Regions from separate parts of the Streptomyces sp. NPDC002958 genome, predicted to be linked through region 2. Evidence: riboswitches for the same ligand, from Rfam matches in the RefSeq annotation. Region 2 holds a riboswitch; the other holds the start of a gene.
The links. Region 2 has a riboswitch for glycine ahead of gcvP (aminomethyl-transferring glycine dehydrogenase). Riboswitches for the same ligand answer to the same signal wherever they lie in the genome.
Positions count from the first base shown of each region.

Region 1: another riboswitch for glycine. It lies ahead of gcvT (glycine cleavage system aminomethyltransferase GcvT); the one in region 2 lies ahead of gcvP (aminomethyl-transferring glycine dehydrogenase).

Region 1 is NZ_JBVHDS010000002.1:290,817-305,685, reverse strand. Features, by position in the region: gene ACZ3IC_RS04815 (L-serine ammonia-lyase) at 1-550, opposite strand, end outside; gene glyA (serine hydroxymethyltransferase) at 736-1,995, opposite strand; gene gcvH (glycine cleavage system protein GcvH) at 2,016-2,393, opposite strand; gene gcvT (glycine cleavage system aminomethyltransferase GcvT) at 2,485-3,600, opposite strand; glycine riboswitch at 3,741-3,838, opposite strand; gene ACZ3IC_RS04795 (AAA family ATPase) at 3,995-4,672, shown strand; gene ACZ3IC_RS04790 (enhanced serine sensitivity protein SseB) at 4,779-5,546, shown strand; gene ACZ3IC_RS04785 (enhanced serine sensitivity protein SseB C-terminal domain-containing protein) at 5,729-6,511, shown strand; gene ACZ3IC_RS04780 (ABC transporter permease) at 6,961-7,965, shown strand; gene ACZ3IC_RS04775 (ABC transporter substrate-binding protein) at 8,061-9,836, shown strand; gene ACZ3IC_RS04770 (ABC transporter permease) at 9,981-10,982, shown strand; gene ACZ3IC_RS04765 (ABC transporter ATP-binding protein) at 10,979-12,079, shown strand; gene ACZ3IC_RS04760 (ABC transporter ATP-binding protein) at 12,115-13,347, shown strand; gene ACZ3IC_RS04755 (trimeric intracellular cation channel family protein) at 13,366-14,037, shown strand; gene ACZ3IC_RS04750 (thioesterase family protein) at 14,133-14,869, shown strand, end outside.
Region 2 is NZ_JBVHDS010000028.1:1,783-16,651, forward strand. Features, by position in the region: gene ACZ3IC_RS29595 (sugar phosphate nucleotidyltransferase) at 1-1,626, shown strand, start outside; gene ACZ3IC_RS29600 (DUF881 domain-containing protein) at 1,725-2,648, shown strand; gene ACZ3IC_RS29605 (small basic family protein) at 2,645-2,977, shown strand; gene ACZ3IC_RS29610 (DUF881 domain-containing protein) at 2,998-3,786, shown strand; gene ACZ3IC_RS29615 (FHA domain-containing protein) at 3,977-4,765, shown strand; gene ftsR (transcriptional regulator FtsR) at 4,783-5,526, shown strand; gene ACZ3IC_RS29625 (bifunctional nuclease family protein) at 5,581-6,054, shown strand; gene ACZ3IC_RS29630 (MerR family transcriptional regulator) at 6,223-6,840, shown strand; gene ACZ3IC_RS29635 (DNA polymerase IV) at 6,898-8,364, shown strand; gene ACZ3IC_RS29640 (PRC-barrel domain-containing protein) at 8,289-8,657, opposite strand; glycine riboswitch at 8,765-8,861, shown strand; gene gcvP (aminomethyl-transferring glycine dehydrogenase) at 9,056-11,941, shown strand; gene ACZ3IC_RS29650 (DUF5999 family protein) at 12,030-12,236, opposite strand; gene ACZ3IC_RS29655 (hypothetical protein) at 12,557-13,150, opposite strand; gene ACZ3IC_RS29660 (glutamate-cysteine ligase family protein) at 13,630-14,869, shown strand, end outside.

The DNA of each region.
Region 1 (14,869 bases), on a different contig from region 2:
GCCGCAGCAGTTCGTCGCCGGTGCGGAAGGGGTGCTTCAACACGGTGTCGTCGAGGACGATCCGGTCCTCGCCCACTGCATCCTCGTCGACCACGAAGCCGCCGCCGACCGAGTAGTACGTCTTCTCCAGGAGAGGGGCGCCCTCGTGGTCGAAGGCGAAGATCGTCATGCCGTTGGCGTGGTACGGAAGCGCTTTGCGGCGGTGCAGGACCAGCTGCTCGTCGGCGTCGAAGTCGATCTCGTGCATGCCGAGCAGATTGATCCGGCCGGTGGTACGGATCCGCTCCACCCGGTCGTCGGCGGACTCCACGTCGACGGTACGGGGCGACTCGCCCTCCAGGCCGAGCAGGACGGCCTTGGGGGTGCCGTGGCCGTGACCGGTCGCACCGAGCGAGCCGTACAGCTCGGCGCGTATGGAGACGGTGTGGGCGATGAGGCCGTCGTTCTTCAGCCGGCGCGCGAACATATGGGCGGCGCGCATCGGGCCGACCGTATGGGAGCTGGACGGGCCGATGCCGATCGAGAACAGGTCGAAGACCGAGATGGCCACGGGGGGACTCCTAAGGGTTGGTAGACGCCGTTGTCTGCCGGGTGATGCGATACGGGCGGTCGGCCCGAAGAGCAGCGGGGGACAAGGGATGGGGCACCGCGCCCACTGACCAGTGTGCGCGGTGCCCCGCCCGAAAGATGACGACCTGCGTCCCGGAACCGCTTCAGGACGACCTGCGTCCCGGACTACTTCAGGCCGGGGTACAGCGGGAACTTCTCGGCCAGCGCGACGACGCGGGCCTTCAGGCTGTCCGCGTCGTAGGACGGCTTGAGCGCCGACGCGATGATCTCCGCGACCTCGGTGAAGTCCTCGGCCTGGAAACCGCGGGTGGCCAGGGCCGGCGTACCGATCCGCAGACCCGAGGTGACCATCGGAGGCCGCGGGTCGTTCGGGATGGCGTTCCGGTTGACCGTGATGCCCAGCTCGTGCAGCCGGTCCTCGGCCTGCTGGCCGTCCAGCTCGGAGTCGCGCAGGTCGACGAGGACCAGGTGGACGTCCGTACCGCCGGACAGCACGGAGACACCGACCTCGGTGACGTCCGGCTGGACCAGGCGCTCGGCGAGGATGCGGGCGCCGTCCAGGGTGCGCTGCTGGCGCTCCTTGAACTCCTCGGTCGCCGCGACCTTGAACGAGACCGCCTTGGCCGCGATCACGTGCTCCAGCGGACCACCCTGCTGGCCCGGGAAGACCGCGGAGTTGATCTTCTTGGCGAGTTCCTGCGTCGACAGGATGACGCCACCGCGCGGACCGCCGAGGGTCTTGTGCGTGGTGGTCGTGACGACATGGGCGTGCGGCACCGGGTTGGGGTGCAGACCCGCGGCCACCAGGCCGGCGAAGTGCGCCATGTCGACCATCAGGTACGCGCCGACCTCGTCCGCGATGCGGCGGAAGGCGGCGAAGTCCAGCTGACGGGGGTACGCGGACCAGCCGGCGACGATCAGCTTCGGCTTGGACTCCTTGGCCAGGCGCTCGACCTCGGCCATGTCCACGACACCGGTGTCGTCGACGTGGTACGGGACCACGTTGTAGAGCTTGCCGGAGAAGTTGATCTTCATGCCGTGGGTCAGGTGACCGCCGTGGGCCAGGTTCAGGCCCATGATCGTGTCGCCCGGCTTCAGCAGCGCGAACATCGCCGCGGCGTTGGCCTGCGCACCGGAGTGCGGCTGGACGTTCGCCGCCTCGGCGCCGAACAGCGCCTTGATGCGGTCGATGGCGATCTGCTCGACGACGTCGACGTGCTCACAGCCGCCGTAGTAGCGGCGGCCGGGGTAGCCCTCGGCGTACTTGTTGGTGAGGACGGAGCCCTGGGCCTCCATGACCGCGACCGGAGCGAAGTTCTCCGAGGCGATCATTTCGAGGGTGGACTGCTGACGGTGGAGCTCGGCGTCGACAGCGGCGGCGACGTCCGGGTCCAGCTCGTGGAGGGAGGAGTTGAGAAGCGACATCAGGTGGTCCCTTGGGGTCTTTAGTTGCCGGAGAACTCGGTGTACTCGTCGGCGGAGAGCAGGTCCTTCGGCTCTTCCGCCAGGCGTACCTTGAACAGCCAGCCGCCCTCGAAGGGAGCGGAGTTCACCAGCGACGGGTCGTCCACGACGTCCTGGTTCGCGGCGGTGACCTCGCCGGTCACCGGCGAGTACAGGTCGCTCACCGACTTGGTGGACTCCAGCTCACCGCAGGTCTCGCCCGCGGTCACCGTGTCACCGACCTCGGGGAGCTGCGCGTAGACGACATCGCCGAGCGCGTTGGCGGCGAACTCGGTGATACCGACCGTGGCCACACCGTCCTCGACGGCCGACAGCCACTCGTGCTCCTTGCTGTAACGCAGCTGCTGGGGGTTGCTCATGACCTGAATTCTCCTGTATGCGGGGGAGTGCTGGTGAACGGGGGTCTTACGTTGTGAGACGCGACTGCGTCACTTCCGAGGTGCGCGGACGTCACTTCTGGCGCTTGTAGAACGGCAGCGCCACGACCTCGTACGGCTCGTGGCTGCCCCGGATGTCCACTCCGACGCCCCCGGTGCCGGGCGTGGCGTGTGCGGCGTCCACGTACGCGATGGCGATCGGCTTGCCCAGAGTGGGCGACGGGGCACCCGAGGTGACCTCGCCGACGACCTGGCCCCCGGCGACAACGGGATAGCCGGCCCTCGGCACCCGGCGGCCCTCGGCGATCAGACCGACGAGCTTGCGGGGCGGGGCGGTCTCGGCGCGCTCGGCAGCGGCCTGGAGGGCCTTGCGGCCGACGAAGTCGCCCTCCTTCTCGAACTTCACGACCCGGCCCAGACCGGCGTCGAACGGAGTCAGCTCGGTGGTCAGCTCGTGCCCGTAGAGCGGCATGCCCGCCTCCAGGCGCAGCGTGTCACGGCAGGAGAGTCCGCACGGGATCAGGCCGCGGGAGGCGCCCGCCTCGGTCAGCGCCTTCCACAGGTGCTCGGCGTGCTCGGGGGCGACGAACAGCTCGAAGCCGTCCTCGCCGGTGTAGCCGGTACGGGCGATCAGCGCGGGCACACCGGCGACCGTGCCGGGCAGACCGGCGTAGTACTTCAGACCGTCCAGGTCGGCATCGGTGACGGAGGCCAGGATGGCGGGGGACTCGGGACCCTGGACGGCGAGCAGCGCGTACGCGTCACGGTCGTCGCGCACCTCGGCGTCGAAACCGTCGGCCCGCGCGGTCAGCGCGTCCAGCACGATCTGGGCGTTGCCCGCGTTGGCGACGACCATGTACTCGCTCTCGCCCAGCCGGTAGACGATCAGGTCGTCGAGGATGCCGCCGTCCTCGGCGCAGATCATCGTGTAGCGGGCGCGGCCCACGGCGACGGTGCCGATGTTGCCGACCAGTGCGAAGTTCAGGAAGGCCGCGGCCCCGGGACCGGTGACGGTGATCTCGCCCATGTGCGACAGGTCGAAGAGACCGGCCCTGGTGCGTACCGCGTTGTGCTCGTCGCGCTCGCTGGCGTACCGCAGGGGCATGTCCCAGCCCGCGAAGTCGGTCATGGTCGCGCCCAGCGAACGGTGCAGGGCATCGAGGGCGGTGAGGCGGGGGGCGGTGCTCATGGATGTGACTCCCAGGGCATGACGACGAGGACAATCCCTCCCCATCTGTCATCGGAACCTGAGAGGTTCGCCGAGAGCCCCTGAAGGGTACGGCTTGCACCTTGGGTGGAGCCGCAGAGCGGCCCACTTTTCAGATCTGCCTCATCCACGCGGTACGGGGCCTGAGAGATTCAAGGGAGGAACTTGCTCCTTCGGCGCCCGGCACATGCAGTGACCGGAACTCTCCCGCGCGGATTCAAACGGCCTTTATGCAGTTGGCCGGGTCATCATCGCACGCATCGCGTCCGAGTGGGGCCCCGGTCCCTCACGGGAATCAACGGCGTGGACGGTTGTGCAGCATTACCTTTTCTTTACACTTCATGGGCATACGTGGGTGACCGACAGGGGGAGAGCGATGACGTTGCAGCGGTACGCGACGACCGCGGGGGTCGCGCACGACGCGATGCCCGCACGGCCGGGGGTTCCGGCCGGCGAAACGCTCGGCACGCAGGCGCCCGTCGTACGGGATCTGCGGGAGCGGGCCGGGCGCAGCCCGCGCAGCCTGCGCTTCGCGGCGGGCGATGTGGTGGTCGTCTCCGGGCTGCCCGGCAGCGGCAAATCGACGCTCATCCGGCGGGCGGTGACGACGGTGCCCGCCATCGACTCCCAGGACACCCGGGACCGCTGGGCGCGACTTATGCCCCGTTTGCTCCCGTACTCCCTCTACCGTCCCGTCGTTCGCGTAGCCCACTACTGGGGGCTGCGGCGGGTGCTGCGCTCCGGCGAGTCCGTCGTCGTCCACGACTGCGGAACCCAGGCGTGGGTACGCGGCTGGCTGGCCCGTGACGCGCGGCGCCGGGGCCGCGCCCTCCACCTCGTCCTGCTCGATGTCACACCGCAGACGGCGCGGGAGGGTCAGCGGGAGCGCGGACGCGGTGTCTCCGGATATGCGTTCGCCCGGCACCGCAGGGCGGTGGGCAGGCTGTTGCGGAACGCCGAGACCGGCCTGCTGCCGCCCGGGTGCGCTTCGGTGGTGCTGCTGGACCGGGCGGCGGCGGGGAAGCTGGGCCGGATCACGTTCGCGGGCGTATAGGCGGGGGTGAGGGGCCGGAGGGCCGGTAGATGGGGGTGAGGGGCCGGAGGGCCGGGCGGCCGGACGTTAATCTTCTGCCGGAAGGCTCGGGCAAGAAGGGGAAGCAGTGGACATTCCGGCACAGGTCCAGTCCCATCCGCAGGGCGGATGGCCGGCCAATGAGCTCGAAGAAGTGCTGATGGCATCGGTGGGCAGCCCGGAGGCGGGCGGGCGGCTCGTCGAGGTGCTCGGCCGCAGCCACGTCTGGGTGCCCCTGCCCAATGGCGGCGGGCCCGACTCCCCCGACCTGGACCTGCCCACACTGGAGATCGAGGGTGCCGCTTACGTTCCCGTGTTCAGCTCCGAACAGCAGTTCCTCACCTGCGTCGGCACCCATATGTCCTACACCGTCGCGCCCGCCCGCGAGTTCGCCCGCGGCCTGCCACCGCAGCTCGGTATCGCGGTGAACCCGGGCGGTGCCGTCGGGGTGCCGCTGCCGCCGCCCGCCGTCGCCGAACTCTGCCGCGCCGGACGCACCCCGCTGGACGGGCCGGTCACCGGAGGCAGGGTCCGGCTGTACGAACCGGCCTGGCAGGAGGAGCCCATCGACTTCCTCTCCGCGGCGGCCGGCGAATTCGAGGAGAGCGGTGTCGTGCTCACCGCCCGCCGGGCGCTGGCCAGCATCGAGGGGGGCGAGCCCGTCCTCTTCATCGGCGTCGAGGTCTCCACCTGGGAGGGCGCCGGGCGCAATGCCCCGATGGACGCCCTCGGCCGGGCGCTCGGCCGGGTCGCGGTGCCCTGGCCGGTCAATCTGGTCCTGCTCGACGTGGCACAGGACCCGGTCGGCGACTGGATGCGGGAGAAGGTCCGGCCGTTCTACCGGCGCGCGGGCTAGTAGGGCCCGGCACGGAGCCCGCGGACCGCTTCGGAGCGGATCAACGCGTTGAACCAAGGCGTCAAGTCGGTGTCAGGATCGGCGCATAAGCTGGTTTGATGGCTGGTGCCACGGCACCATGCCGCACCCGTGTGCCCGGGCGCGGCGGCCGACACAGTGGATCGAAGAGGGGCGGGGACCAGGTGAGTGCGTCAGGCACCGCGGCGGCCGGGCAGGTCGAGCACATGCTGCGCCAAGTGACGCCCGGGCGCTACGACGCGTACGAGGCGCTGCTGCAGGCCCTCGCCAACGGCCGGATCTGGATGCTCCTCTGGCACGGTCAGGCGGGCTCGCCCGATGCCCAGTACGGGAACGTGGAGATCGACGGCCTCGGCTACGCCCCCTGTGTGACCTCCGCCCAGGAGCTCTCGGCCAGTGGCTGGAACCGTGCCCATGAACTGGTCACCGGCCGCGACATCGCCCGCGCCCTCTTCCCGGACCGCTGGGGCATCTGGCTCAACCCGCACGCCCCGGGCGGCGGCGTGGGCATTCCCTGGCTGGACCTGCGCCGGATCGCCACCGGCCTCGACCGGATGCCCGCGGGCCCGCTCCGGCTCACCGAGCCGGCCATCGAGACCCCGCAGTTCTACGCCCTGCTCACGCAGAACGCCCATCACACGCCCGCGATCCGCTCGCTGCGCCGTGCCTGGGTGCAGCCCGCGCTCGGGGTTCCGTATCTCGCCATCGGTCTCGATCTCTACGACACGAGTCAGACCTCGGTCGACGCGGTGCGCGCGATGATGCAGCAGTCGATCGGCGCGGTACCGGAGGGACTGCCCGTCTCCACCGTCGCGATGTCGGACGAGTACGACCCGGTCGCGATGTGGCTGCGTGCCAACGCCCGCCCGTTCTACGACCGCGAGGCCCACGCGCCGGCGGCCCCGGTGGCGGGCTACGGCTACCCGCCGCCGCAGAACACGTACTGACCCTGCCGGCAACGGGGGCTGTACGTCCACGGCGCCCGGAATGTCGCCGATTGTTCTCAACTCCCGTAATGCAGCCGCGCGTTCGTTTTGCCGCGACGCGAAATCCGCGCCTCGCCCAAGTCTTCTTCGTGGCCCCTGACTCCTCATGTCCGAGATCTCCGCGCTGGGGCGTCTGGTGATGAATGCGAAGCGAATCTGTATCTGTGCCCTCTTTCCGCCTCAACTGACCTGTGTTCGACGGGCGTTCATGTCCGTTCGGATAACGGAACGCCCCTGCGCGCATCACGGTTAGGCATCCATTCGCCTGTCGGTATGGCTAGCTGTCGCGACGGCAATGAAGACTCCCGCAGCAAGGGCGTCTTGCCGCCTCTGCGTACGACTGACTGATCGTGCCGCCACAGCGGCCAGTTCGGCCCGGCCACCGCCGGTTGAGAGGGGTCCTTGCCACGATGACGGCACCACTGCACGAGCCGACCAAGGAAGCGGACCCGATCGCGACCGGCGGTCCCGCAGTCGACTCCGGGGTGAAGAAGGTCGAGGGACGGTCTCTCAAGCAGATCGCCTGGAACCGCCTGAAGCAGGACAAGGTCGCGCTGACGGGCGGTATCACCGTGCTCGTCCTGGTCGTGGTGGCGGTCTTCGCGCCGCTGATCGTGAACCTGCTGGGACACCCGCCGAACGAATTCCACCAGGAGATGCTCGACCCGCTCACCAATCTCCCCAAGGGCGACCTCGGCGGCGTGAGCGGCGACTACCTCTTCGGTGTCGAGCCCAACAAGGGGCGCGACATCTTCAGCCGGATCGTCTACGGCGCCCGGATCTCGCTGCTCGTGGCGTTCTTGGCGGCCCTGGTCGCCGTGGCGCTCGGCACGCTCTTCGGGATCGTCGCCGGATACTTCGGCGGCTGGGTGGACGCGGTGATCAGCCGGGTCATGGACGTACTGCTGTCCTTCCCGCAGCTCCTCTTCATCATCTCCCTCGTCTCGGTCCTCCCCGACGATCTGCTCGGGCTCACCGGCAGCGGGGTGCGCATCGCCGTACTCGTCGCCGTCATCGGCTTCTTCGGATGGCCGTACGTGGGACGCATCGTCCGGGGCCAGACGCTCTCGCTGCGCGAACGCGAGTACGTGGAGGCGGCGCGCAGTCTCGGCGGCGGGCGGGGGCACATCCTCTTCCGTGAGCTACTGCCGAACCTGGTGGCGCCGATCACCGTCTACGCGACGCTCATGATCCCCACCAACATCCTCACCGAAGCGGCCCTCAGCTTCCTCGGCGCCGGTGTCCGGCCGCCCACGGCCTCCTGGGGAGGAATGCTGCGGGACGCCCTGGAGACGTACGAGCACGACCCGATGTTCATGGTCTTCCCCGGCGTGACGATCTTCATCACCGTACTGGCCTTCAACCTCTTCGGGGACGGGCTGCGCGACGCCTTGGATCCCAAGGGGACCCGATAACCCACGACTTGCCCCTGCCGCACTGTCAGGTGGCTTTGCCCATGGTTCTCCGGCAAGCAATGGCCTGGGACCGCGATCTCGGAGGTTGCGAGAAAATGTCCACAGTTACCTCGAAACGACGGCTCACCGCTGGTGTGGCCTTCGTGGTCGCGGCGCTGGTGACCACCACGGCGTGCGGCGGCGGCGACGGCGACGGCGGCGGCGACAGCAAGGCGAAGGGTGCCGGCTTCAACGCGGCGTTCAACAAGGTCGCCAACCCGTCCACCAAAAAGGGTGGAACGCTGAAGATGGTCGGCAAGCAGGACCTCGACTCCGCCGACCCCCAGCGTGCCTACTACGGCATGGCCTGGGACTTCATGCGTTTCTACACCCGCCAGCTGGTCACGTACGACACCAAGCCGGGCGCCGCCTCCACCAAGCTGGTCGGCGACCTCGCCACCGGCCCCGGTGAGATCACGGACGGCGGCAAGACGTACACGTACAAGCTGCGGGACGGGCTCACCTGGGAGGACGGCTCCAAGCTGACCTCCAAGGACGTCAAGTACGGCATCGAGCGCATCTGGGCGACGGACACCATCACCGGTGGCCCGCAGTACCTGAAGCAGACGCTGGACCCCAAGGGCGAGTACGAGGGCCCCTACAAGGACAAGTCCGCGGACAAGCTCGGTCTGAAGGCGATCGAGACGCCCGACGACAACACCATCATCTTCAGGCTGCCCAAGCCCAACGGTGACTTCGAGCAGTTCCTCGCCATGCCGTCCGGCTCGCCCGTGAAGGCGGACAAGGACACCGGCACGAAGTACACCCAGCGCCCGTTCTCCGCCGGCCCGTACAAGTTCGAGTCGTACAAGCCGGGCAAGAGCATCGTGCTCGTCCGCAACGACAAGTGGCAGAAGTCCTCGGACCCGGTGCGCGCCGCGCTGCCGGACAAGGTCACCGTGACGATCTCCGCCAACCTGGAGGAGAACGACAAGAAGCTGATGGAGGGCGACTACGACGTCGACCTCAACGGCACCGGCATGACCCAGTCCGGCCGTGTCACCGCCGTTTCGGACCACAAGGACAGCGTCGACAACATGCTGACGTCCTTCGTCCGCTACGTCGCGCTCGTCCACACGACCAAGCCGCTGGACAACGTCCACTGCCGCAAGGCCGTCTTCTACGCCACGGACTTCGCCAGCCTTCAGCAGACCCGCGGTGGCGAGATCGCCGGTGGCGAGATCGCCAACAGCACGCTTCCGACCTCCATCAAGGGCCACAGCGACTACGACCCGTACGGTGTTCTCGCCCGCAAGGGCAAGCCGGACGCGGCCAAGGCCAAGGAAGAGCTGAAGGCGTGCGGTCAGCCGAACGGCTTCTCCACCAAGCTCACCGCGCGTAACAACAACCCGGGCGAGGTCGACGTCGCCGAGGCGATGCAGGAGCAGCTCGGCAAGGTCGGCATCAAGATCGAGGTCGACCCGATCGACGGTGCCGAGGCGTCCAGCATCACCGGTTCGCCGTCCGTCGTGAAGAAGCGCGGCTACGGCATGACGATGAGCGGCTGGGGCCCGGACTTCCCGTCCGGCCAGGGCTTCGGCCAGCCGCTGTGGGACAGCCGGTTCCTGGCCGAGACCGGTAACTACAACGAGTCGCAGATCAACGACCCGAAGATCGACAAGCTCTTCGACGACGCGATCGCGGAGACCGACCCGGTCAAGGCCGGCGAGATCTACAAGGAGCTCGACAAGCGGATCCTCGACCAGGCCGACTGGATGCCCTTCATCTACGAGAAGAACATCACCTGGCGCGGCGACCGACTGACCAACGTCTACATGTCCGACGCCTACAGCGGCCGTTACGACTACGTCTCGCTCGGCGTCGTCAAGTAGTCGCTGTAGTCAACAGCATTTGCAGTCAACCCGGTTGACTGCCCCACCGCCGCCGAAACCCGCCAGTCCGAAGGGCAGGTGATGGCCGGGGCGGTGGCCGGGAGCCCCCACAAGGGGTTCCCGGCCACCGCCGGGCCGCGCACAGTGCTTGCTTATCTCATCCGGCGCCTGTTCGCCGTAGTCATCATGGTGCTCGTCGTACTGCTCGCGACGTTCACCATCTTCTTCATGCTGCCCAAGTGGGCGGGTCAGGACGTCGCCGTCCTCTTCGCCGGCAAGGCCACAGGTGCCGAGCAGCTCCAGGGCATCCGGATCAAACTGGGTCTCGACGACCCCCTTCTCGTCCAGTTCTGGGACTTCGTCAAGGGCATCCCGATGGGGCGCGACTACGCGAACGGTGACGACGTCACCCACTGCGCCGCACCCTGCTTCGGATACTCCTTCCGCACGGAGGTACCGGTCTGGACCACGCTCAAGGACGCCCTGCCCGTCACCGGTGCGCTCGCCGCCGGTGCCTGCGTCCTGTGGCTCCTCGGCGGTGTCGCCACCGGTGTGGTGTCCGCGCTGCGGCGCGGCAGCATCTGGGACCGTGCCGCGATGACCACCGCCCTCGCCGGCGTCTCCCTGCCGATCTTCTTCACCGGCATGGTCGCGATGGGCCTGTTCGTGCACAACTTCGGCTGGGTGCACATCGCCGACAACCTCTCCACGGACGACAGCATCGGCACCTGGTTCCAGACGCTGATCCTGCCGTGGATCGTGCTCGCCTTCCTGAACGCCGCGATGTATGCCCGGCTCACCAGAGCCACCATGCTCGAGGTGCTCGGCGAGGACTACATCCGTACCGCCCGCTCCAAGGGTCTGGGCGAGGGCACCGTCATCACCCGGCACGCCCTGCGTTCCGCGATGACGCCGATCCTCACCGTCTTCGGCCTCGACATCGGCGTGCTCCTCGGTGGCGCCGTCCTCACCGAGTCCACGTTCAACCTCCCGGGGCTCGGGCTCGCGGCGGTCCAGGCCATCAGCAGCAAGGACCTGCCCGTGATCCTCGGCGTCACCCTGTTCGCGGCTCTCGCGATCGCCGTCGCCAACCTCGTCGTCGACATTCTGTACGCCGTCATCGACCCGCGAGTGAGGCTGGGATGACCGAACTGCACAAGAGCGGTGCCGCGCTGGGCGAACCCTCCCCGGCCGGCTCGCCCGCTCCCACCGCCTTCCTCGAAGTGCGCGACCTCAGGGTGCACTTCCCGACGGACGACGGTCTGGTCAAGTCCGTCGACGGGCTCAACTTCCAGCTGGAGAAGGGCAAGACCCTCGGCATCGTCGGCGAGTCCGGCTCCGGCAAGTCCGTCACCTCGCTGGGCATCATGGGCCTGCACACCGCGGGACAGTACGGAAAGCGCAAGGCACAGGTCACCGGGGAGATCTGGCTGGACGGCAAGGAACTGCTGTCCGCGGACCCCGACGAGGTGCGTAAGCTGCGCGGCCGCGACATGGCCATGATCTTCCAGGACCCGCTGTCCGCGCTGCACCCGTACTACACGATCGGCAAGCAGATCGTGGAGGCGTACCGGGTCCATCACGACGTGGACAGGAAGACCGCCCGCAGGCGCGCGATCGAGATGCTCGACCGGGTCGGCATCCCGCAGCCCGACAAGCGCGTCGACAGCTACCCGCACGAGTTCTCCGGCGGGATGCGCCAGCGCGCGATGATCGCCATGTCGCTGGTCAACAACCCCGAGCTGCTGATCGCCGACGAGCCGACGACCGCGCTGGACGTGACCGTCCAGGCACAGATCCTCGACCTGATCCGGGATCTGCAGAAGGAGTTCGGGTCCGCGGTCATCATCATCACCCACGACCTGGGCGTCGTGGCCGAGCTCGCCGACGACCTCCTGGTGATGTACGGCGGGCGCTGCGTCGAGCGCGGACCGGCCGAGAAGGTGTTCTACGAGCCCCGGCACCCCTACACCTGGGGCCTGCTGGGCTCGATGCCGCGCCTCGACCGCGACCAGACCGACCGGCTCATCCCGGTCAAGGGTTCCCCGCCGTCGCTCATCAACATCCCTTCGGGCTGCGCCTTCAACCCGCGCTGCCCGTACGCGGATGTACCCAAGGACGACGTCACCCGCACCGTACGGCCCGAGCTGCAGGAGGTCGGCAGCCGGCACTGGGCGGCCTGCCACATGTCGCAGGAGCAGCGGGAGCGTATCTGGACCGAAGAGATTGCGCCCAAGCTGTGAGCGAGGACAAGGCCGTGACGAGCGAGGACAAGGGCGTGGACGTTCCGGCACAGAGGTCTGCCGGGAGCGGCGCACCGGTCAAGGACGCCGCCTCCCGCGAGGTGCTGCTCAAGGTGACCGGGCTGCAGAAGCACTTCCCCATCAAGAAGGGGCTGTTGCAGCGCAGCGCCGGTGCCGTGAAGGCTGTCGACGGGATCGACTTCGAGGTGCGCTCGGGCGAGACCCTGGGCGTCGTCGGGGAGTCCGGCTGCGGAAAGTCGACGATGGGCCGGCTGATCACCCGGCTGCTCGAACCCACCGCGGGCAACATCGAGTTCGAGGGGAGGGACATCACCCACCTCGGCGTCGGCGCCATGCGCCCGATGCGCCGCGACATGCAGATGATCTTCCAGGACCCGTACTCCTCGCTGAACCCCCGGCACACGATCGGCACGATCGTGGGCGCCCCCTTCAAACTGCAGGGCGTCACGCCCGAGGGCGGCGCCAAGAAGGAGGTCCAGCGACTCCTGGAGGTCGTGGGTCTCAACCCCGAGCACTACAACCGCTATCCGCACGAGTTCTCCGGCGGTCAGCGCCAACGCATCGGGATTGCCCGCGCGCTCGCGCTCAACCCCAAGCTGGTCGTGGCGGACGAGCCGGTGTCGGCGCTGGACGTCTCGATCCAGGCGCAGGTCGTGAACCTGCTCGACGATCTGCAGGCTGAGCTGGGCCTCACGTATGTGATCATCGCCCATGACCTCTCGGTCGTCCGGCACGTCTCGGACCGGATCGCGGTGATGTACCTCGGCAAGATCGTGGAGCTGGCGGACCGCGAGTCGCTGTACAAGGCGCCGATGCACCCGTACACTAAGGCGCTGCTCTCCGCGGTTCCGATCCCGGACCCGAAGCGCCGTTCGGCCAAGAGCGAGCGCATTCTGCTGAAGGGCGACGTGCCGTCGCCGATCTCGCCGCCCAGCGGGTGCCGCTTCCACACCCGGTGCTGGAAGGCCACGGAGATCTGCAAGACGCAGGAGCCGCCGATGGTCGCGCTGAAGACCGGGCACCAGGTGGCCTGCCACCACCCGGAGAACGCGCCCGACCAGGCGCCCGGCGAGACGGTGACGGCGGCGGCGCGCGAGGCGATCGAGGTCGTCACGGTGCGGAATCCGGAGACGGGCGAGGTGCGCAAGCCGGAGGCTGCCGAGGTGCGCAAGCCGGAGACGGGCGAGACCGCTTCCGACGACGGCACCGCATCGTCCGATACGCCGGAGGACAGCCCGAAGGAGTAGTACCGGCACAATTACCCGGTGCTCAACGAACTGTTCACGCCCTCCGTCCAGCATGCGCTCGACATCGCCGGAATCTTCGTCTTCGCGATCTCCGGCGCACTGCTCGCCGTACGCAAGAACTTCGATGTCTTCGGCATCGCGGTACTCGCCGAGGTGACCGCGCTGGGCGGGGGGCTGTTCCGTGACATCGTCATCGGGGCGGTCCCGCCCGCCGCGTTCACGGATCTCGGCTACCTCACCACCCCGCTCCTTGCCGCCGGCCTGGTGTTCTTCCTGCATCCGCACGTCGAACGGATCCAGGTGGGTGTCAATGTCTTCGATGCGGCCGGCCTCGGGCTGTTCTGTGTCACGGGCACGGTCAAGGCGTACGAATACGGCCTCGGTCTCACCGCGTCGGCGACCCTGGGGCTGGCCACCGCGGTCGGCGGCGGTGTGCTGCGCGACGTACTGGCCAACGAGGTGCCTTCGCTGCTGCGCTGGGACCGCGACCTGTACGCGGTGCCCGCGATGGTCGGCGCCACCATGATCGCGCTGTGCCTCCGCTTCGACGTGCTCAACGCGTTCACCAGCGGCACCGCGGTGATCGTGGCCTTCGTGCTGCGGCTGCTGGCGATGCGCTACCACTGGCGGGCCCCACGCGCCTACAACAGGCGGTCGGCTACTGCCGAGGAGGGCCCCGCGGCCACCTGACAGGGGCTTCGCGGCGGGGCCGACGCCACGCGCCGGCATCTTCCGGCCACAAAAAAGCTACCGCTCAGTAATACAATCGGTGTACGGTGCATCGCATGGCACAGGCAGCAGAGCAGGCGACGCGGACCGCGCAGGCAACCATCGGGAACAGCGAGTTCGACTGCGACACCGCCGTCACTCGACGCGAAGAAGGCGTCTACGACGCCGAGCTCTCCGCCGGATGGACGATCATCCACGCGGTCAACGGCGGCTATCTGCTGGCCATGATCGGCCGCGCACTCGGCGAGGCCCTGCCGCACCCGGACCCCTTCTCGGTCTCCGCGCACTACCTCACCGCGTCCGTCCCGGGCCCCGCGGTGATCCGCACCCAGACGGTCCGCACCGGCCGCACCCTCTCCACCGGCCAGGCCTCCCTCTTCCAGTACGCGGAGGACGGCACCGAGGTCGAACGCATCCGGGTCATCGCCACCTACGGTGATCTGGACGCGCTGTCCGACGAGGTCCGCACCTCGGCGAAGCCGCCCGCCATCCCGCCGCCGGCACACTGCCTCGGCCCGAGCGACGGCCCGGCCCCGATCCCCGGCAGCTCCGCCATCACCGAGCGGCTCGACATCAGGCTCGACCCGGCGACGATCGGCTGGGCCGTCGGCGCACCCTCCGGCAAGGGCGAGATGCGCGGCTGGTTCGGCCTCGCGGACGGCCGCGACGCCGACCCGCTCTCGCTGCTGCTCACCGTCGACGCCCTGCCGCCCACTTCCTTCGAGCTGGGCCTCAAGGGCTGGACGCCGACCATCGAACTCACCACCCACATCCGCTGCCGCCCCGCCCCCGG
Region 2 (14,869 bases):
AACGTCGTCGTCAAGAGCGGCGCCTTCCTGCACAAGGCCGTGGTGCACGACAACGTCTACATCGGCCAGCACAGCAATCTGCGCGGATGCGTGATCGGTAAGAACACCGACGTCATGCGGGCCGCCCGCATCGAGGACGGCGCGGTCATCGGGGACGAGTGTCTGGTCGGTGAGGAATCGATTATTCAGGGCAATGTCCGCGTCTACCCGTTCAAGACCATCGAGGCAGGCGCCTTCGTCAATACCTCGGTAATCTGGGAATCGCGCGGACAGGCCCATCTCTTCGGGGCCCGTGGTGTGTCCGGGATTCTGAACGTCGAGATCACGCCGGAACTTGCGGTCCGGCTCGCCGGAGCGTATGCCACGACTCTCAAGAAGGGCTCGACGGTCACCACCGCACGCGACCACTCCCGCGGCGCCCGTGCACTGAAGCGAGCGGTGATCTCGGCGCTTCAGGCCAGCGCCATCGACGTCCGCGACCTGGAAAACGTACCGCTGCCCGTCGCACGCCAGCAGACCGCACGGGGCAGCGCCGGCGGGATCATGATCCGTACGTCTCCCGGCGTGCCCGACTCGGTCGACATCATGTTCTTCGACGAACGGGGCGCGGATCTCTCCCAGGCACGACAGCGGAAGCTGGACCGGGTCTACGCACGACAGGAATACCGCCGCGCCTTCCCGGGGGAGATCGGAGACCTGCACTTCCCGTCCAGCGTCTTCGACTCGTACACCGGATCGTTGCTGCGGAATGTGGACACCGCGGGAATTGCCGACGCGGGTCTCAAAGTTGTCGTCGACGCCTCCAACGGCAGCGCGGGACTGGTCCTGCCCAGCCTGTTGGGGCGGCTCGGCGTGGACTCATTGACCATCAACCCCGGCCTCGATGAATCACGCCCCACCGAATCCGCCGACACCCGGCGTTCGGGACTGGTGCGGCTGGGCGAGATCGTCTCTTCGGCAGGGGCCGCGTTCGGTGTGCGGTTCGATCCGGTCGGCGAGCGACTCTCCCTGGTTGATGAACGGGGCAGGATCGTGGAGGACGACCGGGCGCTCCTGGTGATGCTCGACCTCGTGGCAGCCGAGCGGCGCAGCGGGCGGGTGGCGCTGCCGGTGACCACGACACGGGTCGCCGAGCAGGTCGCGGCCTACCACGGCACGCAGGTCGAATGGACGACGACATCGCCCGACGACCTGACGCGGGTGGGACGCGAGGAAGGCACCATCTTCGGTGGAGACGGCCGCGGTGGCTTCATCGTTCCCGAATTCAGCAGCGTCTTCGACGGATCTGCTGCCTTCGTGAGACTCCTTGGGCTCGTCGCCAGGACCCAGCTCACCCTCAGCCAGATCGATGCCCGCATTCCGCGCGCCCATGTCCTGCGCCGTGATCTGGCTACACCCTGGGCCGTCAAGGGCTTGGTCATGCGTCGGGTCGTGGAGGCCGCAGGGGACCGCAGCGTCGATACGACGGACGGTGTGCGGGTCGTCGAGGCCGACGGGCGATGGGTGATGGTGCTGCCGGACCCGGCCGAAGCAGTCACCCATTTGTGGGCCGAGGGACCGGACGACGCCTCCGCGCAGGCACTGCTGGACGAATGGGCGGCGGTCGTGGACAGCGCAGGTCACTGAGGGTTCCGCCGGTGTGCCCGGCGGTGTCCGGAGGCGCCCTTGGGCACACCGGTGGGGCCATTCGGCGGTAGCGGCGGCGACGTGCGACGATGTGCGGCATGTCGCAGCAGCCCCCCGATCGGAGTACCGCCTCGCCGCCTGCGCGCCCCGACGCGTCCATGTCGCTGCTGACCAATGTGATGGACCACAGCCTGGACGACGGATACGCCGAAGCGGCGGCGCGTCGCAAGGCCGACGGGAGCGCGGGTATGCCCCGCACGCTCAAGTCGAAACTCGGCCTCGCCGCATGTCTGGTGCTTGCTGCCCTTGTCGTCACGCTCGGGGCCGCGCAGGCACGCGTCTCCGCGCCGGTCCTCGCCAAGGAGCGCGAGGAACTGATCGACCGTATCGACGGGGAGACGGCGGCGGCCGACACCCTTGAGTCGCAGGTCGACAAGCTCCGGGACGATGTGGGCAGGCGGCAGCGCAAGGCGTTGGAGAAGCACGGCGGGGACCAGGGGGAGCTGGTGGCCCTCCTCGCCGGTGCGACGCCGGTGGAGGGCCCCGGTGTGAAACTCGTCGTCGACGATGCAAGGGACTCCGACCAGGGCGGTGGCGGGCCGAGGGAGACCGCCGGATTCGCCGACACGGGGCGGGTGCGAGACCGGGACCTGCAGCGGGTTGTCAACGGCCTGTGGCAGTCCGGTGCAGAAGCCATCGCGATCAACGGGCAGCGTCTGACGGCCCTGTCGGCGATCCGCGCGGCCGGCGACGCCATACTGGTCGACAACAGACCGCTCGTGCCGCCGTACACGGTGCTTGCGGTGGGGGACGGGAAGCCGCTCAGCACCGCATTCCAGGACAGCGCTGACGGCCAGTATCTGCAGGCGCTCAAGGACACCTTCGACATCCGGACGAGTATCTCCGTCCAGGAGCGGGTGAGCCTTCCGGTGGCGCCGAGCCTGATCGTACGAACAGCAGAGCCTCATAAGGCCGCAGACACCGGCAGTGGTGCGGCAGACACAGGGAAGGGCACATCGTGATCGCCGTACTGGGCCTCGTCGTGGGAGTCGTGGTCGGACTGTTGGTCCGGCCCGAGGTGCCGGCGGTGGTCGAGCCCTACCTTCCGATCGCCGTCGTGGCTGCCCTCGACGCGGTCTTCGGGGGTCTGCGGGCCATGCTCGACGGAATCTTTGTCGACAAGGTGTTCGTGGTGTCGTTCCTGTCGAACGTCGTGGTGGCTGCACTGATCGTGTTCCTGGGCGACAAGCTGGGCGTCGGAGCGCAGCTCTCCACCGGTGTGGTGGTCGTGCTCGGCATCCGGATCTTCTCCAATGCCGCGGCCATCCGTCGGCACGTCTTCCGGGCCTGAGGCCGATGAGCAACGAGCTGATGAGCAATGAAGAACTTCCCAGCGACAAGGAGCGCACCGGCGAGCAGTCGGCCGGGGCCGCCAAGGAACTGACTGGGCGTCAGCGGCTGATCGCCGGGTTGTGGCCGCCACGGGTGACGCGGGCCCAACTCGTTGTCGCAATGCTGCTGTTCGGCCTCGGTCTCGGGCTGGCCATTCAGGTTCGCTCGAACAGTGACAACAGCGCACTGCGGGGTGCCCGCCAGGAGGACCTGGTCCGCATTCTCGATGAGCTGGACGACCGCACACAGCGTCTGGAGGACGAGAAGCAGCGCCTCGACGCTCAGCGCACTGAGCTGGAGAACAGCTCCGATCAGGCTGAGGAGGCTCGTAAGCAGACGGTGGAGAAGGAACGGCAACTCGGTATTCTCGCGGGTACCGTGGCGGCACACGGGCCCGGGATCACGCTCACCATCAATGACCCGGGAAACGGGGTGAAGGCGGACATGCTGCTCGACGCGCTCCAGGAGCTGCGTGCGGCGGGCGCCGAGGCGATCGAGGTCAACGGGGTGAGGGTGGTGGCCAATACGTACTTCTCCGGTGACGGCGGCAACGTCAAGGTTGACGACCGTAAGATCACCGCGCCGTATGTGTTCAAGGTGATCGGCAAGCCCCAGGACCTGGAGCCGGCGCTGAATATTCCTGGCGGTGTGGTGCAGACACTGGAGAAGGAGCAGGCCACCGTGCATGTGGCGCAGGCCGACGACATCGTCGTCAACGTCTTGCGACCGGCGAAGCGGCCTGGCTACGCTCGGTCGTCATCCTCGTGAGGCCGCCGCACAGAGGGGTCGAGGGTCACGGGCAGGAGGTTGCGGGGGGTCGCCGCATCGTAATGGTGGTGCGTGGTGGAAACTGTCGAGTGGATACGGACGTTGTGAACATGTCCGGGTCGGCAGGTGTGTTCGTTCAGGGTTCGTCCTGCCCCACGGGCGGGTCTATTTCGGTCAAGGGGAATCGCCCGTGAAGTTGTTTGGGAAGTTGTTCGGCAAGAGCGCTCGCGATGAGGCTGCCCGCCATCGCGCACCGCGCCATGGCCAGGCAGATGAGCAGGGCTCGGAGCGCCCGCTCTTCCGCGATCAGGTGTCTGGTTCGGGCAGTGATAATTCGGGCGCTTCCGGCGCGTCGTCTGTTGACCCTGCCGGTGCCGACCGCATAGGTTTCGGAGAACCGTCAACCTCAAGTACGGGTGGAGGGTTTACTCCGAGGCAGGAGGGTTCATCCATGCCGGTCTGTACGAGGTGCGGGCATCGCAACGCCGAGGCCAGTCGATTCTGCTCCAACTGCGGCGCGCCGCTGAGGGGTGGAGTTCCCGAGCGTGCCTCGGAGACGACCTCGACCATCTCCATCTCCGGTCTCGAGGCGTACGAGGCGGAGGCCACCGGGCAGACGCCCTTGCCGTCCCTCTCGCCGGAGGCACAGGCAGCTGTCGATGCTCTTCCGCTCGGCTCGGCGCTCCTGGTGGTGCGACGTGGTCCGAACTCCGGCAGCCGCTTCCTGCTGGACGGTGAGCTGACCACGGCCGGCCGCCACCCGCAGAGCGACATCTTCCTCGACGACGTGACGGTGTCGCGGCGGCATGTGGAGTTCCGCAGGAGTCCCGACGGCAGCTTCACGGTTGGGGACGTGGGCAGCCTGAACGGCACCTACGTGAACCGTGAGCGCATCGACTCCGTTGCCCTGTCCAACGGCGACGAAGTGCAGATCGGCAAGTACCGGCTGGTCTTCTACGCGAGCCAGCGGGGCATCTGACCCGTCAGGGAAGGTCCATGCTGAGAACACCGACGGGCGGTGCCGGTCACGGCACCGCCCCCGCCGACGACCGCCCGATGAGCATCGGCACGGTGCTCCTGCAATTGCGGGACGAGTTTCCCGAAGTCACGATCTCCAAGATTCGCTTCCTGGAGGCCGAAGGGCTCGTCGAGCCGCAGCGGACCCCCTCCGGCTATCGCAAGTTCCGTGGGGCCGACGTGGAGCGGCTGGCTCAGGTGTTGCGCATGCAGCGGGACCACTATCTCCCGCTGAAGGTCATCCGAGAGCATCTCGACGCCCTCGCCCGTGGCGAACAGTCGGCCCTGCCGTCCGCGGGCGGCCCGCGGGATCTGACCGACGGCGGCTGGGACGCGGAGTCCGGACGGGCCACCGCGGCCCGTATCGGGCGTGCCGAGCTGCTCGCGGCCGCCGAGGTTGCCGAGAACGACCTGGATGAGTGGGAGTCGTACGGCCTGGTCGCTCCCACCGCCGAGGGCGGTTACGACGCCGAGATGGTCACGGTGGCCAAGCTTGTGGCGGATCTGGGTCGATTCGGTCTGGAGCCGCGTCATCTGCGCGCCATGCGGGCGGCCGCGGACCGCGAGGCGGGACTCATCGAGCAGGTTGTCGCCCCGATGCGCAGGCACCGGAATCCGCAGACCAGAGCACATGCGGAGGCCACCGCGAGGGAGCTTGCGGAGCTGTCCGTACGGCTTCATTCGGCCCTTGTGCAAACCGCTCTGAGGGTTCGGCTCCACTGACTCACGTCAGTGCCCGACTACCCAAACCTGCCGAGCACGTCCTAGGGTTGCTGTGTGAACGAGCTCGACGTTGTGGGTGTCCGGGTGGAAATGCCCTCCAACCAACCGATCGTGCTCCTGCGTGAAGTGGGAGGCGACCGGTACCTCCCTATTTGGATCGGTCCTGGTGAGGCGACCGCGATCGCCTTTGCCCAGCAGGGCATGGCTCCGGCCAGGCCGCTGACCCATGATCTCTTCAAGGATGTGCTCGAGGCCGTCGGCCAGGAGCTCACCGAGGTCCGTATCACGGACCTGCGGGAAGGGGTCTTCTACGCGGAGCTGGTCTTTGCCAGCGGGGTCGAGGTGAGTGCGCGGCCGTCCGACGCCATAGCGCTCGCGCTGCGCACCGGAACGCCGATCTACGGCAGTGACGGGGTGCTCGACGACGCCGGTATCGCCATCCCGGACGAGCAGGAGGACGAGGTGGAGAAGTTCCGCGAGTTCCTCGACCAGATCTCACCGGAGGACTTCGGTACCAACAGTCAGTGACCGTTCGACGGGGTCGCCGTCAGCGCATCCGACAAGCCTTTCCCGTTCGCGAGACACGGGAAACCACCCTCAGGGTGATTATCACTCGGCGTGCCGAGTGTGGCGATCGTTGACGCACCCCGAGCGACTGCCTACCTTCGAGATGGCAGGTCAAGGACGGAGGTCGGCGTGAGAAGCAGCGGCGACGGTATGGCAGCGGGTGGGCCGTATTCGCAGCAGGGGAGTACAGCCGGCCACACCATCAGGCAACCGGTTCAGCCGGCGGCGGTGGCGGGGGGCGGCGTGGCATCGGCCAGCGACATCGGCTATCGCGGGCCGACAGCTTGCGCGGCTGCGGGCATCACCTATCGGCAGCTCGACTACTGGGCGCGCACGGGGCTGGTCGAGCCGAGCGTGCGTCCGGCGTACGGTTCGGGCACACAGCGGCTCTACAGCTTCCGGGACGTCGTCCTGCTGAAGATTGTGAAGCGCTTCCTGGACACGGGCGTCGCCCTGCAGAACATCCGTACCACGGTCCAGCATCTGCGGGCACGCGGATTCCAGGATCTTGAGCGGATGACGCTGATGAGTGATGGGGCGACGGTCTACGAGTGCTCCTCGCCCGACGAGGTCGTCGATCTCCTCCAGGGCGGCCAGGGGATCTTCGGTATCGCCGTGGGTGTGGTGTGGCAGGACGTCGACGCCGCGCTGTCACAGCTGCACGGTGAGCGGGTGGACACCGGCGAGACACTGATCGGGAACAACCCCACTGATGAGCTCGCGCGGCGGCGCAACCGCGCCGGCTGACCCGGCCGGGGAATCGGGCGCGGCGATTGTCAGTGCCGTAAGGCAGCATCGGTTGATGTGAGAGCCGCGCCCACCATCCTGCATCTGGACATGGATGCCTTCTACGCCTCTGCCGAGCAGGCGGCGAAGCCCAGTCTGCGCGGCAAGCCGGTCGTGGTGGGCGGGCTCGGGCCGCGTGGAGTCGTCGCCACCGCGTCGTACGAGGCACGGCGCTTCGGGGTGCACTCGGCGATGCCCATGGCGCAGGCGCGGCGGCTGGCTCCCAACGCGGCCTATCTGGTGCCCCGCTTCCTGCTGTACCGGACGGTCAGCGACCAGGTGATGGAGCTGCTCGGGCGGCTTTCCCCGCTGGTGGAGCCGCTCAGCCTGGACGAGGCCTTTGTGGACCTCGAAGCCGGTGGGACGGCAGATGACACGGCTTCCGCGCTGGAGATCGGTGAGCAGCTGCGCACAGCCATCAAGGCGGTCACCGGACTCACCGGCTCGGTCGGGCTGGCCGGTTCCAAGATGCTGGCCAAGATAGCCTCGGAGGAGGCGAAACCGAACGGGCTGCTGCTCATCGAGCCGGGCACGGAACGGGAGCTGCTCGCGCCCATGTCGGTACGGATCCTCCCCGGCGTCGGGCCCGCGACGGCGGACCATCTGCGCCGCGCCGGGATGACGACGGTCAATGACCTGGTCGAGGCAGGTGAGGCGGAGCTCGTACGCCTGCTGGGGAAGGCGCACGGCGGCTCGCTCCACCGCATGGCGTTCGGGTACGACGACCGGCCGGTGGTCGCCGAGAGGGACGCGAAATCGGTGTCGGTCGAGGACACCTTCGACGCGGACCTGCACGACCGGGTGCGGGTCAGGACGGAGGTGGAGCGGCTGGCCGACCGATGCGTCCAGCGGCTGCGGGGCGCGGGGCGGTCCGGGCGGACGGTGGTGCTGAAAGTGCGGCGGTACGACTTCTCCACGCTCACGAGGTCCGAGACGCTGCGTGGGCCCACGGACGACCCCACAGTGGTCCGGGAGGCCGCCGCACGGCTCCTGGAGTCCGTGGACACCACCGGAGGCGTACGGCTCCTGGGCGTGGGCGTCACGGGGCTTGCCGACTATACGCAGGAGGACCTCTTCGCCCAGGCTGCCGGTGAGCAGGCCGCGTCCGGGGAATCGACCGAGGAGGAGGAAGAAGCGAAGGCGGGGGACAACGGGGGCGAGCCGGTGGGCGGTGCGCACGAGGAGCCGCGGGAGACCGCCGAGCAGCTCGCCGCACGGCGCTGGCCCGCCGGACACGACGTACGCCACGACACATACGGCCATGGCTGGGTGCAAGGTAGCGGTATCGGTCGAGTCACGGTGCGGTTCGAGGAACCCGAGTCGGCGCCCGGCCGGGTGCGTACGTTCCGGATCGACGATCCGGAGCTGCAGTCGGCCGATCCGCTGCCGCTGGTGCGGAACCCGGTGGACTACTCGTCCTGGCCGGTCAGGTTGCCGAAGTCCCTGTCCGGGCCGGTCTCCGCGGGCGGGGAGTCCAGACCGTAGTGCCGGTAGAGCTGGAGCTCCTGTTCCGGTGAGAGATGGCGGCCGACACCGAAGTCGGGTGCGTCCTTGATCAGCGCACGGTCGAAGGGGATGCGGAGCGAATCCTCCACGAATTCGCTGGGTTCCAGCGGGACGAAAGCGTCCCGGCTGAAGAGTCCGGTGCGTACTGCCGCCCACTCGGGCACACCGGTCGCGTCGTCGAGGTACACCTCGTCCACGGTTCCGATCTTGGTGCCCTTGCGGTCGAATGCCTTGCGGCCGATCAGGCGGCGCGGATCGATGTCGCTCTGCACGGTCCCTCCCACTGGTCGCGGCTACTCCACTACAAAAGTGCAGATCCGGGGGGTTGGCCACTCGAGAATTCCGCAGGGAACCCCGCTGGTAGTCTGGTCATGGCTGCTGACCCCGTGCGGGAGAGTCCTCCGGAGCGAATCCGAAGGCGCCGAAGGAGCAAATCCTCCCCGGAATCTCTCAGGCCCCCGTACCGCACGGACGAGGTCACTCTGGAAAGCAGGGCGGGTTCCGTGCGGCCGAGTGCCGGCACGGTTCCCTTCCTCACCGACGGTGAAAGCCGGTACGCCGCAGGGCGCGCCGGTGAAGCTCTCAGGTCGAGATGACAGAGGGGGAGGCCGTTCGGGCACCCGCGCCGTGGTGCCCCTCGCAGGTCGTGACAGACCAGGAGGCCTCCACCATGACCCCCCGTCGCACCCCGCTCTCCCAGCTGGAGCAGGGCATTCCCTTCGAGCAGCGCCATATCGGGCCCGATGCCGAGGCGCAGTCGAAGATGCTCGCCCAGGTCGGTTACGGCTCGCTGGACGAGCTGACCGCGGCTGCGGTGCCCGACGTCATCAAGAGCGCGGAGGCACTCCAGCTGCCTGCCGCCCGCACCGAGGCAGAGGTCCTCGCCGAGCTGCGCGCCCTCGCCGACCGCAACCAGGTGCTGGCCCCGATGATCGGGCTCGGCTACTACGGCACCTTCACCCCGCCGGTGATCCTCCGCAACGTCATGGAGAACCCCGCCTGGTACACGGCCTACACGCCGTACCAGCCGGAGATCTCGCAGGGCCGCCTGGAGGCGCTCCTCAACTTCCAGACGATGGTCGCCGAGCTGACCGGGCTGCCCACCTCCGGCGCCTCCCTGCTCGACGAGGGCACCGCGGCCGCCGAGGCCATGGCGCTCTCGCGGCGCGTCGGCAAGGTCAAGAACGGTGTCTTCCTGGTCGACGCCGATGCCTTGCCGCAGACGATCGCCGTCATAGAGACCCGTGCCGAGCCGACCGGCGTCGAGGTCGTCGTCGCCGACCTCTCCGACGGCATCCCGGCAGAGATCGCCGAGCGCGGTGTCTTCGGTGTCCTGGTGCAGTACCCCGGCGCCTCCGGAGCGGTTCGGAACATCCGGCCCGTCATCGAGCAGGCCCACGAGCTCGGTGCGATCGTCACTGTCGCCGCCGACCTGCTGGCCCTGACCCTGCTCACCTCACCGGGCGACCTGGGCGCGGACATCGCGGTCGGCACCACGCAGCGTTTCGGTGTACCGATGGGCTTCGGCGGACCGCACGCCGGCTTCATGGCCGTACGCGAGAAGTTCGCCCGCAGCCTGCCCGGCCGCCTCGTCGGCGTCTCCGTCGACGCGGACGGCAACAAGGCCTACCGGCTGGCCCTGCAGACCCGTGAGCAGCACATCCGCCGCGAGAAGGCCACCAGCAACATCTGTACCGCTCAGGTACTGCTCGCCGTCATGGCCGGGATGTACGCCGTCTACCACGGCCCGGACGGGCTGCGGACGATCGCCCAGCGCACCCACCGCTACGCGACGATCCTGGCCGAGGGCCTGCGCGCCTTTGGCGTCGACATCGTGACCGGCGCCTACTTCGACACCCTCACCGTGCGTGTCCCGGGGAAGGCAGCCGATGTCGTGGCCGGCGCCCGCGAGCGCGGCGTCAACCTGCGGCAGGTCGACGCCGACCTGGTCTCCTTCGCCTGCGACGAGACCACCACGCGTACGCAGATCACCGCTGTCTGGGCCGCTTTCGGCGCCGACGGGGACATCGAGGCACTGGACGCCGCAGCTGCCGACGCGCTTCCCGAGGGGCTCCTGCGCACCGACGAGATCCTCAGCCACCCGGTCTTCCACCAGCACCGTTCCGAGACCGCGATGCTGCGCTACCTGCGCAAGCTCGCCGACCGGGACTACGCCCTGGACCGCGGCATGATTCCGCTCGGCTCCTGCACCATGAAGTTGAACGCGACCACCGAGATGGAGTCGATCACCTGGCCCGAGTTCGGCGCACTGCACCCCTTCGCGCCGGCCGAGCAGGCACAGGGCTTCCTCACCCTCATCCGTGAGCTGGAGGAGCGCCTCGCCGAGGTCACCGGGTACGACGCGGTCTCGATCCAGCCGAACGCCGGATCGCAGGGCGAGTTCGCCGGCCTCCTGGCCGTACGGGCGTACCACCGGGCCAACGGCGACGACCGGCGGACCATCTGCCTCATCCCGTCCTCCGCTCACGGCACCAACGCCGCCAGCGCCGTGATGGCCGGCATGAAGGTCGTCGTGGTGAAGACCGCTGACGACGGCGAGGTCGATATCGAGGACCTCCGCGCCAAGATCGAGAAGTACCGCGACGAGCTCGCCGTGCTCATGATCACGTACCCGTCGACGCACGGTGTGTTCGAGGAGCACGTCGCCGACATCTGCGCCGAGGTGCACGACGCCGGCGGTCAGGTGTACGTCGACGGCGCCAACCTCAACGCTTTGGTCGGTCTCGCCAAGCCGGGCCGGTTCGGCGGCGACGTCTCGCACCTGAACCTGCACAAGACCTTCTGCATCCCGCACGGCGGCGGCGGCCCCGGCGTCGGTCCGGTCGGAGTGCGCGCGCACCTCGCACCGTACCTGCCGAACCACCCGCTGCAGCCCGCAGCGGGCCCCGAGACGGGTGTCGGACCGATCTCGGCTGCTCCGTGGGGCTCGGCCGGCATTCTCCCCATCTCCTGGGCATACGTACGCCTGATGGGTGGGGAGGGCCTGAAGCGCGCGACGCAGGTCGCCGTACTCTCCGCCAACTACATCGCCAAGCGCCTCGAACCGCACTACCCGATCCTGTACAACGGCCCGGCCGGGCTGGTCGCGCACGAGTGCATCGTGGATCTGCGGCCGATCTCCAAGGCCACCGGCGTCAGCGTCGACGACATCGCCAAGCGTCTGATCGACTACGGCTTCCACTCGCCGACCATGTCGTTCCCGGTCGCCGGGACGCTGATGATCGAGCCGACCGAGAGCGAGAACCTCGCGGAGCTCGACCGCTTCTGCGACACGATGATCGCCATTCGTGGCGAGGTCGAGAAGGTGGGCTCCGGCGAGTGGAGCGCGGACGACAACCCGCTGAGCAACGCTCCGCACACCGCGGCGATGCTGGGCGGGGAGTGGAAGCACGGCTACAGCCGTGAGGTGGCGGTCTTCCCGGCCGGAGTCTCGGCCGCCGACAAGTACTGGCCGCCGGTGCGCCGGATCGACGGTGCCTTCGGTGACCGTAACCTTGTCTGCTCCTGCCCGCCGCTGGACGCGTACGACAACTGAGGCATGAGCGGTAGGGCGTGACGCGGACATGTGTCGGGGCCGGTGCGGAGAATTCTCCGGGCCGGCCCCGGTTCATACCCGGCCGGGGTCAGGCGGCGTTCATCACCCGGCCGGTCCCCAGGGGCCGGTGCGGGGCGATGATCTGCCCGTCCGGAAGCAGCTCACCGGTGTCCTCGAAGAGCAGGACGCCGTTGCACAGCAGGCTCCAGCCCTGTTCCGGGTGGTGTGCCGTCAGGCGGGCGGCTTCCCGGTCGGCTGAGTCGGCGGTCGGACATGGTGGCTGGTGCTGGCACATGGATGGGTTCTTTCGCTGCGTTGTAGTGAATGTCCTGCGGCTCGATGAGGTGTTCATGGCCGCCCCCCGTATCGATCGGTCCGGTCCCAGTGTTGCCCTACGGGCGTCAATCCGCAGGGATTTCGCAGCAGCACTTCTCCTTACCCCGATGACGCGTCACCCGCCCGGACGGTTCACCGCAACTGCACTGTCACTTCGGGTGGTTCGGGGTGGTCCAACCGGGCTAGTCCGGATGGGCGGGATGCGCGCCCCACAGCACTGTGCCCCGGCACCGGAGATGGTGGCGGGGCACAGCGCTGTGGGATGGGGTGCGGCCGTGGTCAGGCCGGTGATCCGAGCAGGGGGCCGGGGCCCGGGGTGATGCGCAGCGTCATCACGCGAAGCAGATCGGCGACCCGGTGCGGGCGATGCGCCGCGATTCCCGGAGGTGCGGGAGCCAGCGGTACCAGGAGATCGGCAGGGGCGAGTGTCCCGCCGGAGGCGTCGACCTCGGTGTCGCCGTGCAGCCACAGCGCCAGCATGTAGAGCTCCGGGATGGACAGCAGCCGTGGCTGGTAGTGCGGTGTCACCGTCTCGGCCTGGCGCAGGGCGAGTTCGGTCGAGGCGATGTACGGGCCCTCGAAGAAGTGTGAGAAGGCCCAGCCGTCCGGAGTGAGCATGGTGTCCGCCGCGGCGACGGCCTGCTCCGAGCTGCGGATCACGAACCGCCACGCGGCAAGCCGGGTGGCGGGTGCCAGCCCGCTCGGACCGATCCGGTCCAGTACATGGACAGGGAGCGGGAGTTCGGGGCTCAGTGGTCCCTGAGCGGATCGGAGGGCGGGCGTGCGGGCCTCGCGGACTGCGGTGGGTGAACCGAGTGCCGCGAGAACACTGCGCAGAGCGGGCGCGGGAGCCGGGGGAACATGCAGCGGCATAGTGGGTCGCCTCTCACTTCGGAGACACGGTGATGCGTGGGCGGGTGCAGACGGCGCTGTCGGCGTGCGGGGCCAGAGGGGGCCGGTGACCGGGCCGGTGCGTCAACTCTCTGCCTCGTCCGCAAAGTTTATACGACACGTGTTCACGCAGTGATTCCACTAGCCGTCACAGCTATTGCCGACAAGGTGGTATCAAGACTTTATTATGCGGAGATTCTGCTGATTCGTCGTCAGCGGCGCAGTCACCGCCAGGGATTTTTCCCTGGGTGCGGTCGGCCGAAACGCGTCGGCGTTTTCACTACGCACCGGACGGGGGAAACTGCGTACTGCATCATGCCGATGGAATGTGCCCCGGACGAACCTCAGATTACTGCGTGCGGCGTTCACGAGGGCGTTATGGATCACCGGGCCTGGGCATTATCGATCGTGACGCGAGCGGCCTGGGCCGCGGGCCGCCCACTCGAGGGAGGGATGCTTCGATGGGGGAAAAGGTCGTGGCGGGCGCCTTTGACCTGTCCGATCGGCAGAGGTGCCGGAGGAAGCTCCACCAGTGCCTGGAGGGGCTGGAGAGGCTCCTGGCAGAGCGGAGGTTCGACCGCCCCCGCAACCTCATGGGCATGGAGATCGAGCTGAATCTGGCAGGCTCCGACGGCATGCCGAAGATGATGAATGGGGAGGTGCTCCCGCGCATCGCGAGCCGTGATTTCCAGACCGAACTCGGGATGTTCAATTTGGAGGTGAACATAGTCCCGCACCATCTGGACGGACGCGTTTTTGATCAGCTGGCCGAAGAGCTCAGGACCGGCCTCGGATATGCCCATCGGAAGGCGAGCGAGGTCGATGCCGGGATCATGATGATCGGAATTCTGCCCACCCTGGGCCGCAGAGACCTCGTTGCGGCGAACCTCTCGGAGGCGGACCGCTACACACTGTTGAACGATCAGATGGTGGCCGCGCGGGGCGAGGATTTCTTCCTCGACATCCAAGGCGTGGAGCGATTGGTCTCCACCTCCTCCTCGATCACCCCGGAGGCCGCCTGCACATCCGTTCAGCTGCATCTGCAGGTGACACCGGCGCGCTTCGCGGCCGTATGGAACGCGGCCCAGGCCGTCGCCGGGGTCCAGATCGCGCTCGGTGCCAACTCCCCCTTCCTGTTCGGCAGGGAGCTGTGGCGGGAATCGCGGCCGCCGCTCTTCCAGCAGGCCACGGACACCAGACCGCCCGAACTCCAGAACCAGGGGGTGCGGCCCCGGACCTGGTTCGGCGAGCGGTGGGTCGATTCGGCGTATGAGCTCTTCGAGGAGAATCTGCGCTATTTCCCCCCACTGCTGCCGATCTGTGACGAGGAGGACCCGCTGCGGGTGCTCGACGAGGGCGGGGTGCCGCAACTTCAGGAGCTCGTGCTCCACAACGGTACGATCTACCGCTGGAACCGGCCCGTGTACGGGCTGGCCGACGGCGTACCCCATCTGCGGGTGGAGAACCGGGTTCTGCCCGCCGGCCCCACTGTCACCGATGTGATCGCCAATGCCGCGCTCTACTACGGGCTCGTGCGGGCGCTTGCCGAGGAATCCCGTCCGGTGTGGACCAGGCTTCCATTCGCCGCAGCGGCCGAGAACTTTGACACCGCCTGCCGCCACGGCATCGACGCGGAACTGATCTGGCCCCGTCCAGGGCGTTCGGGTGGGCTGACCCGGGTGCCGGCCGTCAAGCTCGTAC